3 regions of the Brevibacillus sp. RS1.1 genome follow, and region 2 is predicted to be linked to each of the others. Evidence: riboswitches for the same ligand, from Rfam matches in the RefSeq annotation. Region 2 holds a riboswitch; each other region holds the start of a gene.
What was found. Region 2 has a riboswitch for S-adenosylmethionine ahead of HP570_RS04150 (aminotransferase class I/II-fold pyridoxal phosphate-dependent enzyme). Riboswitches for the same ligand answer to the same signal wherever they lie in the genome.
Positions count from the first base shown of each region.

Region 1 (4,280 bases), 120 kb from region 2:
AACACCCAGCCTGATCCTGATAATACCGCGAACCAAAAGTCTTCCGTGCAGCTCACTTTTGTCGGTGACATCATGATGTCAGGAAACGTTGAGAAAACCTTACTTGCAAATAGCTATGACTACCCATACAAACATGTAAGCTCGCTCTTTTTGCAAGATGATATCACCATTGCCAATTTGGAGACGCCGATCACCGACACAGGTGTTGCTGCTCAAAACAAGGAGTATGTTTACAAGTCATCGCCACTTGCTGTTCCTGCCATGAAAAACGCTGGGATTGATGTGGTGAATCTGGCCAATAACCACTCCATGGACCAAGGCGTTCCGGGATTGCTGGATACCTTTGACGCTTTGGACGAAAACCGTATAGAATACGTCGGTGCCGGTAAGGATGCAAGCCGCGCCTATTCACCTGTTTTCCTAGAAAAGAACGGCATCAAGATCGCAATTCTCGGCTTCAGCAGGGTCATTCCCGAAACGAGCTGGTTTGCAGGGAATTCCCAGCCAGGTATGGCCGCTTCCTATGATCCTACACTGGCAGTGAAAGCGATCCAGGATGCGAACAGCCAAGCGGATCTCGTGGTGGTGATTGCACACTGGGGCAAAGAACGCTCCGATTATCCTGTCGATCATCAAAAGGAGCTGTCTCGTGCCTACATCGATGCTGGTGCAGATTTGATTGTCGGCGGTCATCCCCACGTACTGCAAGGCTTTGAACGATACAACGACAAATGGATTGCGTACAGTCTTGGCAATTTCATTTTCACACGTGCAAACGAACCCAAGACTTGGGAAACGATGGTCCTGCAAGCAAACTGTACCAAGAGCGGTGATTGTGAGCTAACGATGCTTCCATTTCATGCAGAATTGGGACAAGCTGTACCCATGAATGAAAGCAACGGCGCTGCCCTGTTAAAACGCATTGAATCCATTTCTGAGCAAGTCGACATACAAAGTGACGGGCGTGTGCAGCCACATGCAAAGGCGGTGGAGATTTCCCACTGATAAAAGAAGCCGTGTTTCCAGATTCCTAGAAATACGGCTTTTCTTCTTATGGTTCCTCTTACTTACGCAGATTCAAGAATAGGGAAGCAGCGCACTTCTAAGCCAAAATCATTTTTCAATAAGGACTCATGCTGTTCACTGATTCCCGTCACGATCAACCCTGCGCGCAAGACGCCTCCCAAATCGAATTGGACTTTTAGTTTATGCACGTTCACCCCGGCCTGCTGAAGGAAATGCAAGACCCGATCTGGCGTCGCAGTATGACATGAGCCCTCCAGATAACATAGGACGTGTTCTGTCGAGTCCAACGTGCCTCCAGCTTTGTCAGCCGTTTTTTCTTTCCAGGTAGGATGCGGCGTGAATGGCTGTGTCAATAAATAGGCCAAATCTTCCACGACTGCACTTGCTGTAGGGAGCTCTCCTGCCCCTCTTCCTGTAAACAACAGGTCTCCTACGATGTTGCCGGATAGCTGGACAGCATTAAACGCATCGTGGATTTGCGCCAACGGATGGCTCAGCGGAAGCATGGTTGGTTCAACAGATAGGCGAATGCCTTTTTCGGCTTGATAAGCCTGCGCGATCAGCTTGATCCGGTACCCTAAGTCGCTTGCAATCCGAATGTGACCTGCTGACAAATCTGCAATTCCTTTGCGAACAACATCCGCTAAAGGCAGCGATTCTCCATAAACAAGCTGTGCCAGGATATACAATTTGTACATAGCATCAAAGCCTTCTACATCCGAACGAGGGTCTGCTTCCGCATAGCCCAGCTCCTGTGCTTGCTTGAGCACCTCCTGGTAGGAGAGCTGCTCTGCTTCCATTTTCGTCAAAATGAAGTTCGTTGTTCCGTTGAGAATACCGCGAACGCCTTGGATATCGTTCGTACGTAGGAACTGCCGGAGCACACTCAAGATCGGGATACCCCCAGCCACACTCGCTTCATAGGCAAGATGCACTTGATGCTGATTTGCCAAATCGACTAGCTCTGTTCCTTTTTTCGCCAGGAGCTCTTTGTTGGCGGTTACCACATGGCAGCCCTTTTCGATCAAAGCACGTACGTAGTCATAGGTAGGTTCTACACCGCCCATAACCTCCACCACGATATCCACATCGCTTCTCAATACATCCTCAAAATCTGTCGTCAGTAAAGCCGGGTCGACATGAACCGCCCGCTCTTTTTCCGAGTCACGCACCAATGCCTTGACGATCTCAATTCGTTTTCCCAGACGAGAAGCCAGCTTCTCCTGTTGTGAACGGATCGTTTTGATTACGCCCCCACCCACTGTCCCCAATCCCAATAATCCCACGCGTACCACTTCTGCACTCATCCTGACCACCCCATACCCCGAATTTTAGATAAAAAGAAAAGCCATCTTCGATAAGAAGAAGGCTTGATAGCAGTTAATGCTCCCCCTCCTTATCTCCCAGGACGTAAATGTCCTGCAGGAATTGGCACCTTGTCACAAAATATACGTGACGGTTGCCGGGCTTCATCGGGCCAGTCCCTCCACCTCTCTGGATAAAGAAAATATGAAATTAAAAAAACCTTCTTCGCTAAGAAGAAGGTTCATCTACTAATAGAGTAACCCGCTTCTTATCTTTCGAGACGAAACGTCTCGCAGGAATTGGCACCTTGTTGCAATATGCAACGGTTGCCGGGCTTCATCGGGCCAGACCCTCCACCTCTCTGGATAAGAACCATTTATGCTGTTGAGCTTTATTCTAAGAAATTCCAAGGCAAGCGTCAACAAAATTCTTTCTTTTCTGATTGCAAGCTGATTTGGCAAGGATTTCAGTTGTGGGTGAACAGGCTTTCTACCTCTTCCATACTGCAGCAAGCACAATGAAACACGCCCTCCTGGCATTCCTCAGGCTGCTCTTTTTCCTCAACATATCCGCACCATTGGCAAATAAAAAGTTGTATCATTGCTCGCCCTCCTCTTCTATTATTCTGCCCAAAATAAAAAGAGCATTTTCCGCTCGACCGTGACGATCGTTAGAAAATGCCAGAAAAGGAGGGGCATACTTGTCCACTCGCTGTTTTTCGCAAGCCATCTCTAACACCTCCCTATCTCCCGTAGGTCTATCAGTGTTGTCGAAACAGGCAGGTCTCCTGACTATGGGTTCATCGCCTAGCGTCGCCTTCCCCGTCTATTTTGATAGACCAGTGGCTTGTTGGACGCTGACTCCCCTCTTACAGTGGCGGGACCGTGTCGGATTTGCACCGAGCTTCCCTATTATCCTTGTGGCGAGTTGGTTACGCCCTAAGGAACCTGTTTCCACCTATGAAATTGTCTATTCTCACTACTACCTTCAGATTTTACCTTCCCCCAAATACCGCTCTTTCAAAATGCGAGTGTGATGAGCTTCATGTCCAGCAATCACATAGGCCAATGTCCTTGCAGATAGCTTGTTTCCGTTGGCAAGTCCTGTACACAACCACGCTTCTGGAGAGATCCCTCGCACCAAAGCGATGGTGGAAGCACGGACAGCCTTATACTCTTCCAGTAAATCAGACAGGTCTCTTAGCTGAAAACACCCGTGTTCAACAAAAGCATTCTCATCAAAACCGACGAGGGGTGTCTGATCCCCTCTCGCGATTCTCAGCAAGCGATAGCTCATGATGCGTTCTGCATCGATGAGATGACCCAACACCTCTTTAACCGTCCATTTGCCTGGCGCATACCGATAATCAATTTGCTCGGGGGCAAGGGACGAAAAGAACGCGACGATCCTCTCTCCTTGCTGCGTGAGGATCGTTTGGAACTCCCCCTCCGGTACAAGACCCATGTAATAGTCAAAATAAGCAGCGTATTCATCGCGCTCTGGTCGTCTGAGCATCTGTTTCCCACTCCTCGTCATTCAGTTTCAATAGACAAATTACTATGTAACCCTTCAAACAATAGGACCCTTGCCGGGGCTGCATCCGTGCCGACCAGCTTGAGTGGTGCAGCTACCAGAAAATACTCGCCTGGCGGGACCTCTGCTAGCCGCAAGCCTTCCACGACAATGACTCCCGCTGCAAACAATTTTTTATGGGTGGGGTGACCTTCCTGGCTGCGTTCGATTCCAAGTGCATCGGTACCAATGCCACGAACCCCCAGCTCACTTACATATTCCGCACCCTCTTCAGACAGAAAGATAAATTCAAAGGAGAACGCCTCTTCAAAAGAGTTTTTCGTTTTAAACAGGACAAAATCTCCTCGCTCAAGATCGAAGCTCTCCAAGTCAGCGCGAGTGATCCTGTCCTCGACCGCTGTGAGATCAAGAACTTT
Region 1 is NZ_JABSVA010000001.1:778,025-782,304, forward strand. Features, by position in the region: gene HP570_RS03580 (CapA family protein) at 1-1,005, shown strand, start outside; gene HP570_RS03585 (homoserine dehydrogenase) at 1,068-2,333, opposite strand; SAM riboswitch class I at 2,420-2,531, opposite strand; SAM riboswitch class I at 2,597-2,703, opposite strand; gene HP570_RS29760 (hypothetical protein) at 2,798-2,932, opposite strand; gene HP570_RS29765 (hypothetical protein) at 2,929-3,060, opposite strand; cobalamin riboswitch at 3,092-3,297, opposite strand; gene HP570_RS03590 (DinB family protein) at 3,319-3,846, opposite strand; gene HP570_RS03595 (cyclase family protein) at 3,864-4,280, opposite strand, start outside.
Region 1: linked by a shared signal. The riboswitch ahead of HP570_RS03585 (homoserine dehydrogenase) and the one ahead of HP570_RS04150 (aminotransferase class I/II-fold pyridoxal phosphate-dependent enzyme) in region 2 are both predicted to bind S-adenosylmethionine.

Region 2 (4,280 bases):
ATCGTACTGGAACACCTTAAAGAAAAAGAGGTATCCCCCGGATTTAAGCCCGGGAGAATACCTCTTTTTCTTTATAGGCTGGTGCTTCAGATGGCAAATGATCCAGTGCTTGATTCAAATCTGCCACCAAGTCATCGAAATCCTCTAAACCAGCTGACAATCTGATCAAACCGTCTGTGATTCCCCTTGCAGCTCTTTCTTCAGCGGGCATCGCTGCATGTGACATCGTAGCTGGATACGAGAGAATCGTTTCCACTGCCCCGAGGCTGACTGCCACAATCGGCAATTTCACGCGATCAAACAGCGCTTTTGCACGCTCGCGGCTCCCTACATCAAAGGAAAGAACAGCCCCATGACCAGTCGCTTGTTGTGTTTGAATCAGGTGACCGGGATTATCCGCCAGTCCCGTATAGTAAACGCGACTTACTTGTGGATGCGTAGACAACCAATCAGCCAAGCTCGCGGCTGTCTTCGTGCTCACATCCAGTCGGGCTTTCAATGTTTTGAGCCCTCGCATCACGAGCCAGCAGTCCTGCACACCCAAAATCGCTCCCATGCCATTCTGGATAAAGTAGAGCTGCTCCCCTAACCCAGCTTCTCTGGTCACGGCCAGACCAGCCACGACGTCGCTATGCCCTCCGATAAACTTTGTTGCACTATGAATGACCACATCGGCGCCAAGTTCCAATGGTCGCTGGTAATACGGGGTAAGGAACGTATTATCGACAATGACGAGCAAGCCCCGCTCCTTCGCAATACGAGAAACCGCTGCAATATCTGTCACCTTTAAGGTGGGATTGGAGGGGGTCTCCAGGTAAACCCCTTTCGTTGCCGGTGTAATGGCCGCACGAACGGCTTCTGTCTCTGTCGCATCCACGAACGTTACAGAGATGCCCATTCTCGACAATACCTTGGTCAAAAACCGAAACGTGCCACCGTATACATCTTCCGCTACTACAACATGATCTCCGGCAGAAAACAGCATGAACACGCTGGAAATGGCAGCCATGCCAGATGAGAACGCGAAACCGCGTGCGCCTCCCTCCAGAGACGCAATGGCTTCTTCCAAAGCCTGCCTGGTCGGATTGCCTGATCTGGCATAATCGAATGCACCTGGCTGATCGATATCAGCCTGATGAAACGTAGAAGCTTGATAAATCGGAACCGACGACGCACCTGTGAACGGGTCAATGCAAGTGGAACCGTGGAGGATCTTGGTGGCAAAATTCATCGTACACTCCCCCCTACGACCAAACTAGCATTCAAGGCCTGAAACAAATCGGCTACGACATCATCTGGATGCTCGATGCCAACCGACAGCCGCAACAATCGATCACAAACACCGACATGCTCTCTGACTTCTTGCGGGATATCCGCGTGAGTCTGCGTCGCCGGATACGTACACAATGACTCAACACCACCCAGGCTTTCAGCAAAGGACACGATTTGCAGATTTTGCAGGAACAATCCCACCTGCTCCACATCGCGTACGCGGAACGATACCATCCCACTATGCCCTGTCGCTTGATTCACCTGGATCTCATGTCCCGGATGCTCTGGCAGACCCGGATAAAATACCTCCGCTACTGCCGGATGCTCACGCAGCTTTTCCGCTACAATCAAGGCATTGGATTGATGGCGCTCCATCCGCAATGCCAATGTTTTCATCCCGCGAATGAGAAGCCAGCAATCTTGAGGTCCGAGTACAGCACCGATTGAATTGTGCAAAAACCGGATTTTTTCCGACAACTCTTCTCCTTTTGTTACGATGAGTCCAGCCAACACATCGTTGTGTCCTGCCAAATACTTGGTCGCACTATGTAAGACGATATCTGCACCAAGCTCTAGTGGGCGTTGACAATACGGGGTTAAGAATGTGTTGTCTACAATCGTCAGGAGACTGTGCTGCTTCGCCAATTGTGCTACTGCTCGAATATCGGTAATCTGCATGAGCGGATTGGTTGGTGTCTCGACGAAAATAGCCTTTGTATCTGGGCGAATCGCATTTTTCAGTGCACCAATGTCACGCAAATCCACGTACGAAAACGTCAGACCGTAACGAGAGAGCACTTGCTCGAACAATCGATAGGTTCCCCCGTACAGATCGAGCGAAACAATCAGATGATCTCCTTGGGAAAACAAACCCATGACGGTATGAACAGCAGCCATTCCCGAGGCGCAAGCGAATCCTGCATCTCCTGATTCCGCTATAGCGATGGTCTCCTCCAAAATGGCGCGAGTAGGATTAGCTGTGCGCGTATAGTCATAGCCAGTGCTCTGGCCCAAGGCAGGATGACGATAAGCCGTTGCATAGTAAACAGGAAAGCTCACCGCCCCTGTTTTTTCGTCTTTGCCTACTCCCGCCTGAATCAACTTTGTTTCCAATTTCATGTCTGTTTCTCTCCCTCCAATAGTGTACGAGGGCATCAAAAAAGCCCTCTTTCCTCTGAAAGAAGGCTTTGTTTACGTCACCGTAAGCAAATCCTTCTCATCTTTCAGAGTTTGATAACTCTGCAGGAATTAGCACCATTATCTCCCTGTTAAAATACAGGTGATTGGTTGCCGGGCATCATCGGGCCAGTCCCTCCGCCGCTCTGGATAAGAAGATTGCTATTCAATTCGATTGACCCTAATACTAATGGATCGGCAGGATTCTTGTCAACAATTTATTTCCACCCGTTAATTTGCATCTTTCAGGGCGGTCATCACTTGATTGTCCAGCTTCGCTGCTGCGTTTTTGTCATACGTCTTTTCATATTGTGGTTCTGCGGAAATACGGGAACCGTAAAACATAATATCACGAACAGCCTCAATTTTGATCTCTACCATGGCCAGCTTGAGCGGAACACCTTCCAGGCGGTCTGTTTTAACGACAGCACGACCATTAATGGCGAAAGACGAGCCGGCACCGATCAAGTGCAGGACAACCTGCGGTTCCTTCGCAATATTAGCCAAAATACGTGAGCGATTATCCACGGCAAAACGAATCGTATCGGCGCTGACAGCAAACGTCCAGGACAAGGAACTGAGCGATGGTGCTCCTGACTCATGGTCTACTGTGCCCAAGGTAACAAAACGCTCTTTTTGCAAGAGCTTGAATAAATCTTCGGAAAGAGTTTGGGAAACAGTTTCAGCCATTTCAAAGCCTCCTATCAAACGTTTAGTACGTTCATTTTACCCTTCGCATAGCTGATAGGCAAACGTTTCCTCTCCACCTTGATTCTCGTTATCTTTTTCCCTAGACTGGTAGGTAACGATACCGAATGATGGAAGGGGATGGACAGCTTGTCGCCTACAGATCGCCTCATGCAGCAAATTGACCAAGTACTTGAAGAGCTTCAGGAAGTTCGGAAGGTAAATGAGCGGATGCACAAAATTGCGATGTTCTTAGAAGATATCCGACTAGCAGATGTGATCCAAAATTACACAGCCCCGCGCAAGCTGCTCTGGATCAATTTCCTCGCAGGTCTTGCCCGGGGTCTGGGATTGACGATTGGTACTGCTATCGTTTTGGCTTTCCTCGGCTCCCTCTTGACGCAATTTCTTTCGATCCCCATTTTGGGGGATTACATCAGACAATTGGTGGAGTACGTCGAGACTTACAAGCAACGGCCTTAATGATAGAGACTAGTCTCTGTCCTCGTCATGATCGTCATCATCGTGATCTTCATTCCATTCCTTACCGTGCTTTTTCCAATAGCCATACGCATTGCCGTTGGGATGCTTATCTTTATGCTTCCCTTTTTCTTTTTTCTTTTTGTCATCATCATCGTCTTCATCGCCATCTGTAGGCTTCACAGGCTCGACAATGACCTTTGTGCTGAGTGCAACGTCAGCTTTCTTAATCAGCTTATCGTCTTCATACAATGCGAATTGAATCGATTTGGCACTAAAGGAATGATTCTTGTAAGACAACGTCAAAGAGAACTCGCCTTTGTCATTCGGTTTGATCTCTTTTTTCTTCCCGTCAGGAGCGATCACAACCAGCTCAGCATCGTCCTTTTTGTTCCAGCCGCTTACTGTCCCCTTCACCTGGATGGACTTGGCGGCAGGATTGTTTACAGCAGTCGCCTTGATGACATATGTGGTCGCTTGATCCTTATCAGGAGCGTTAACGATTTCTACCTGAACGGATTCGGAATCAACCTTCTTGCCATCCTCGTAAACCTCGATCAAGGCTTTTTGATCTTTTGCGGCTTGTACATCCTTTACTGAAACCGTAAAGCTGCCTACACCATCCCATAGCTTCTTCACGTTTGCGTCTTTTTTCACGCCATTAT
Region 2 is NZ_JABSVA010000001.1:897,835-902,114, forward strand. Features, by position in the region: gene HP570_RS04140 (YhcN/YlaJ family sporulation lipoprotein) at 1-20, shown strand, start outside; gene HP570_RS04145 (trans-sulfuration enzyme family protein) at 44-1,231, opposite strand; gene HP570_RS04150 (aminotransferase class I/II-fold pyridoxal phosphate-dependent enzyme) at 1,228-2,391, opposite strand; SAM riboswitch class I at 2,486-2,605, opposite strand; gene HP570_RS04155 (pyridoxamine 5'-phosphate oxidase family protein) at 2,680-3,138, opposite strand; gene HP570_RS04160 (DUF5665 domain-containing protein) at 3,277-3,618, shown strand; gene HP570_RS04165 (hypothetical protein) at 3,628-4,280, opposite strand, start outside.

Region 3 (4,280 bases), on a different contig from region 2:
TTTAATGAACAAAATCGAGCTCGGATGGTAGACGTGTCCGAGAAGGACGTCACAAAACGGGTGGCTGTAGCCGAGAGCCAAATCAGCATGAAACCCGAAACCCTCGCCCGTATCCGCGAAGGTCGAATCGAAAAGGGCGATGTACTCGCCGTAGCGCAGGTAGCAGGTGTCATGGCTGCCAAAAAAACGTGGGAAATCATCCCGATGTGTCATCCGCTGCCATTGACTGGCATCGACATACAATTTGCTTTTGAGGACGAAACGACGCTTGCGATTACAGGAACCGTGAAGACGACAGGGAAAACAGGCGTCGAGATGGAGGCATTGACCGCTGTAAGCGTAGCGGCTTTGACGGTGTATGACATGTGCAAAGCCATGGATAAAGAAATGATAATCGGTCCGACCAGTCTGCAATCCAAAACAGGCGGAAAAAGCGGCGATTTCCATCGGGGAGAGAAGTAAGCCATGAGGCAAAAGTGGGAATCTTATCCGAGCAGCATTCGTTTATTGGCGATTGCTGCCGTCATTTTTTCTACCGGAATGGCATGTATTTGGCCGCTGGTCACGATTTATATTCATAACCATCTCGGAAAGCCGCTGACTGTAGCCGGCTTCTTGTTGCTTTTAAACCAAGGCGCATTCTTGATCGGGAGTATTGTTGGCGGGATGCTGTTTGACCGCTGGGGCAAAATGCGCACCATCATTGTCGGTTCCATCGGCGTTATCCTGATTTCGCTCGGATTAGGTGTTACGGAGGATTTTACGATTTATGTTGTGCTGCTTCTGTTGAATGGACTGTTTTATGGATTACTTTCTCCGGTGATGAATGCATTGGCCATAGTTTTGTGGCCGGACGGAGGACGTAAAGGAATCAATCTGATTTATGTCACGCTCAATGTGGGGGTAGCTGCCGGTTCTGCGTTGGGCGGCTTCTTGGCCAGTGTGTCATTTGCCTGGACGTTTTTCGGTAATGCTATCTCACAAGTGATCGTCCTCGCCATGTTCATGCTCATTTTGCCGCGTCAGTTAAAAATGGTGGAACAACAACGCCAAAACTCGACGACTGGACAAAGCATGCCTGAGCAAGCAACTGATGATGTGCTGCGACAACCACAGCAAGAGCCAAAGGTGGTATGGGGAGCCTTGCTGCTATTATGCGGGGGGCTATTAATTAGCTGGATTGTCTATGTACAATGGACAACCGTGCTGTCAACCTATATGCAATCCTTGGGCATTTCCCTCCGTCAATACAGTCTGTTGTGGACGCTGAACGGCGGCTTGATCCTGTTTGGTCAGCCATTGATTGCCTGGGTCATTCGACGCTTTGCCCGAACACTAAAAGCCCAGATGCTCTTGGGCGCTTATATTTTTGCCTTGTCGATGTTGATTTTGTCGCAATCAACGGCTTATGCAGGCTTTGTGGCGGGGATGTTCATCATGACGCTGGGCGAAATGCTCGTGTGGCCAGCGGTGCCAGCAGTTGCTGCACAGTTTACGCCAGAGGGACGAGAAGGCTTCATTCAAGGGCTGATTGCGGGGACTGGATCAGCTGGGCGGATGCTCGGACCACTGCTCGGGGCCTTTATCTTCCAATCGATTCACGCGCAGGGACTATTGTTCGTAATGGCAGGCTTGTGTCTGTTGTCTGTGGCATTCTTCGCTTTCCACACCTCTTTTCAAAAAAGAAGGCATCACGTGCCGGTACAGAATCAAGCATCTTGACACGATTTGCGTGCTCAAGTAGTATGATATAGACGAAAAAACAGTATATTCCGTGTGTTTGACTTATTCAGAGAGGTGGAGGGACTGGCCCTATGAAGCCCGGCAGCGGATCTGTGCCATGTGATGGACAGATGCTGTGCCAATTCCAGCAGGATTTTTTTCCTGACAGATAAGGACGTGACCAAGCTGATCTCCCCCTTTTTCTGTATGGAAAAAGGGGGTTTTACTGTATTGGCCCAAGAAAGGAATGGAAGAAAGATGCGCATTCAACCCGCCGATATGATTGATCGACTCCCTACCCAGTTTTTTGCGACCCTGGTGGCAAAAGTAAACAAGGTCATTGCGCAAGGCCATGACGTCATTAACCTGGGGCAGGGCAATCCCGATTTGCCGACACCGCCGCACATTATTGAAGAATTACAGGCGCAAGCGGCACAACCACTCCATCACAAATATCCGCCTTTTCAGGGACGCGTGGAACTGAAGCAGGCAGTAGCTCATTGGTATAAGCAAGAATTTGATGTGGACCTCGATCCGGAGGAAGAAGTAGCGATTTTGTTCGGCAGTAAAACCGGACTCGTAGAGATTTGCCAAGTACTCATGAATGCAGGCGATGTTGCACTGGTTCCAGACCCAGGCTATCCGGATTATTGGTCGGGGGTTGCTGTTGTCAACGGACGGATGGTCATGATGCCGTTGAAGGCGGAAAATGACTTCTTGCCAGACTACAGCCAGCTGTCCCAAGCTGATTTGGATCGAGCGAAACTGATGTTTCTCAACTATCCGAACAATCCGACAGCAGTCAACGCACCACTCGAGTTCTATGAGGAAACCATTCGTTTTGCCCGAAAACATGAAATCGTTGTCTGCCACGACTTCGCCTACGGAGCAATCAGCTATGACGGGAAAAAGCCGGTCAGCTTCATGCAGGTTCCGGGTGCAAAAGAAGTGGGTGTAGAATTTTATACCCTGTCCAAAACGTACAACATGGCAGGCTGGCGAGTAGGTGCCATGGTAGGTAATCGCGAGCTAGTTCGTCTGATCAACCTCATTCAGGACCATTACTTCGTCAGTCTGTTCGGTGCAGTACAGATGGCGGCAGCCAAAGCGATGACGGATTCGCAGCAGTGCGTCCGCGATCTCGTCGCTGTCTACGAAAGCCGCCGCAATGCCCTGTACTCCAATCTGCATCGGATTGGCTGGCAGGCTCCGCCATCTCAAGGTTCGTTTTTTGCTTGGCTTCCTGTTCCAAACGGCTTCACATCTGTGGAGTTCTCTGACCTACTTTTGGAAAAAGCGCATGTCGTCGTAGCGCCAGGAAATGGCTTTGGTCCGACAGGTGAGGGCTATGTGAGAGCAGCTTTGTTATCCAGTGAAGAGCGTCTCGCGGAAGCGGTTCAGCGGATTGAGCGGTTAGGGTTATTTACGAAAACAAAATAAAAGCGAGGCAAAAAAGCCACACTACCGTATAGATGGAGTGTGGCTTTTTTCTTCTAGAATAAAAATCATTCTCATTATTGACAGATAATGATTTTCATTATACGATGTCATTGTTGTTAATGATAATTAGTCTCAGCGAGAGCGGGAGGGTACCATGCGCTATCAGATTAACGGTTACACGGATATGTATACGGTGATCGCCAACGAGCGAAAAATCGGCGGAGCCATTGAAGCAGGCCAGATTCGCTTGCGGACGGGAGAAGTTTACGCCAATGCTGTTCTCACTCGTTTGGAAATGTCAGGTGCGCATTTTTGCTCGATCGGATTTGTTACGGAAGAAGGCAAAAGGCTGATTGTCCATGTGAATGATATCAGCATGATCGCTGATGCTCGTCACGTCAACGTATGTGAGCTGACGAACGAATGCATGAGAGTAGAGAAGTCAGCAGAGAGACTGAAGAGATTGAAGCGACTCTGTGAGCTGAATGAAGGCAGCTGTACGCCGACCTTCCAGGAAGAGGCATTGCTGTTGGCAAGCGATATCGGTATGGAAGAAGCGTCCAATCATGTCGACCTCTCTTTCCTTCCACAAACAGAGAAACGACGTGTGTTCCGTATTGCTTAGGAAAATATAGCCGATACATATGACCCCCTTTTCGTTTCATACGAAGAGGGGTTTTTTGCATGCAGTGTGTGAAGACTAATGGTTGAACAACCGCTCGACATAGTCAAAACCTATCTGCTCATAGCTAGCAAAGATTGGACTTACGCTGTTGACAGTGATAAAACAAGGATAAGCAAAATCAAGGGGGAACGGAACATGGAGTACTCATTTTCAAAATCTGTCGAAGCACTATCCTCCTCGGCTGTCCGGGAAATCTTGAAGCTGACCCAAGGCAATCAAGTGCTCTCGCTCGCAGGTGGACTGCCAGCAGAGGATTCTTTTCCAATCGCAGAGATGCGCGAAGCGTTTAACCGCGCATTTGAAAAAGGAGCAAAAGCTCTTCAGTACGGATTGACCGATGGATACCTGCCGCTTCGTGAGTGGATTGCATCCCGCATGAAGCAAAAGCATATGAACGTCGGTGCAGATAATATGATCATCACTACGGGCTCTC
Region 3 is NZ_JABSVA010000010.1:97,526-101,805, forward strand. Features, by position in the region: gene moaC (cyclic pyranopterin monophosphate synthase MoaC) at 1-462, shown strand, start outside; gene HP570_RS24280 (MFS transporter) at 466-1,722, shown strand; SAM riboswitch class I at 1,783-1,898, shown strand; gene HP570_RS24285 (pyridoxal phosphate-dependent aminotransferase) at 1,981-3,162, shown strand; gene HP570_RS24290 (hypothetical protein) at 3,317-3,787, shown strand; gene HP570_RS24295 (aminotransferase-like domain-containing protein) at 3,983-4,280, shown strand, end outside.
Region 3: linked by a shared signal. The riboswitch ahead of HP570_RS24285 (pyridoxal phosphate-dependent aminotransferase) and the one ahead of HP570_RS04150 (aminotransferase class I/II-fold pyridoxal phosphate-dependent enzyme) in region 2 are both predicted to bind S-adenosylmethionine.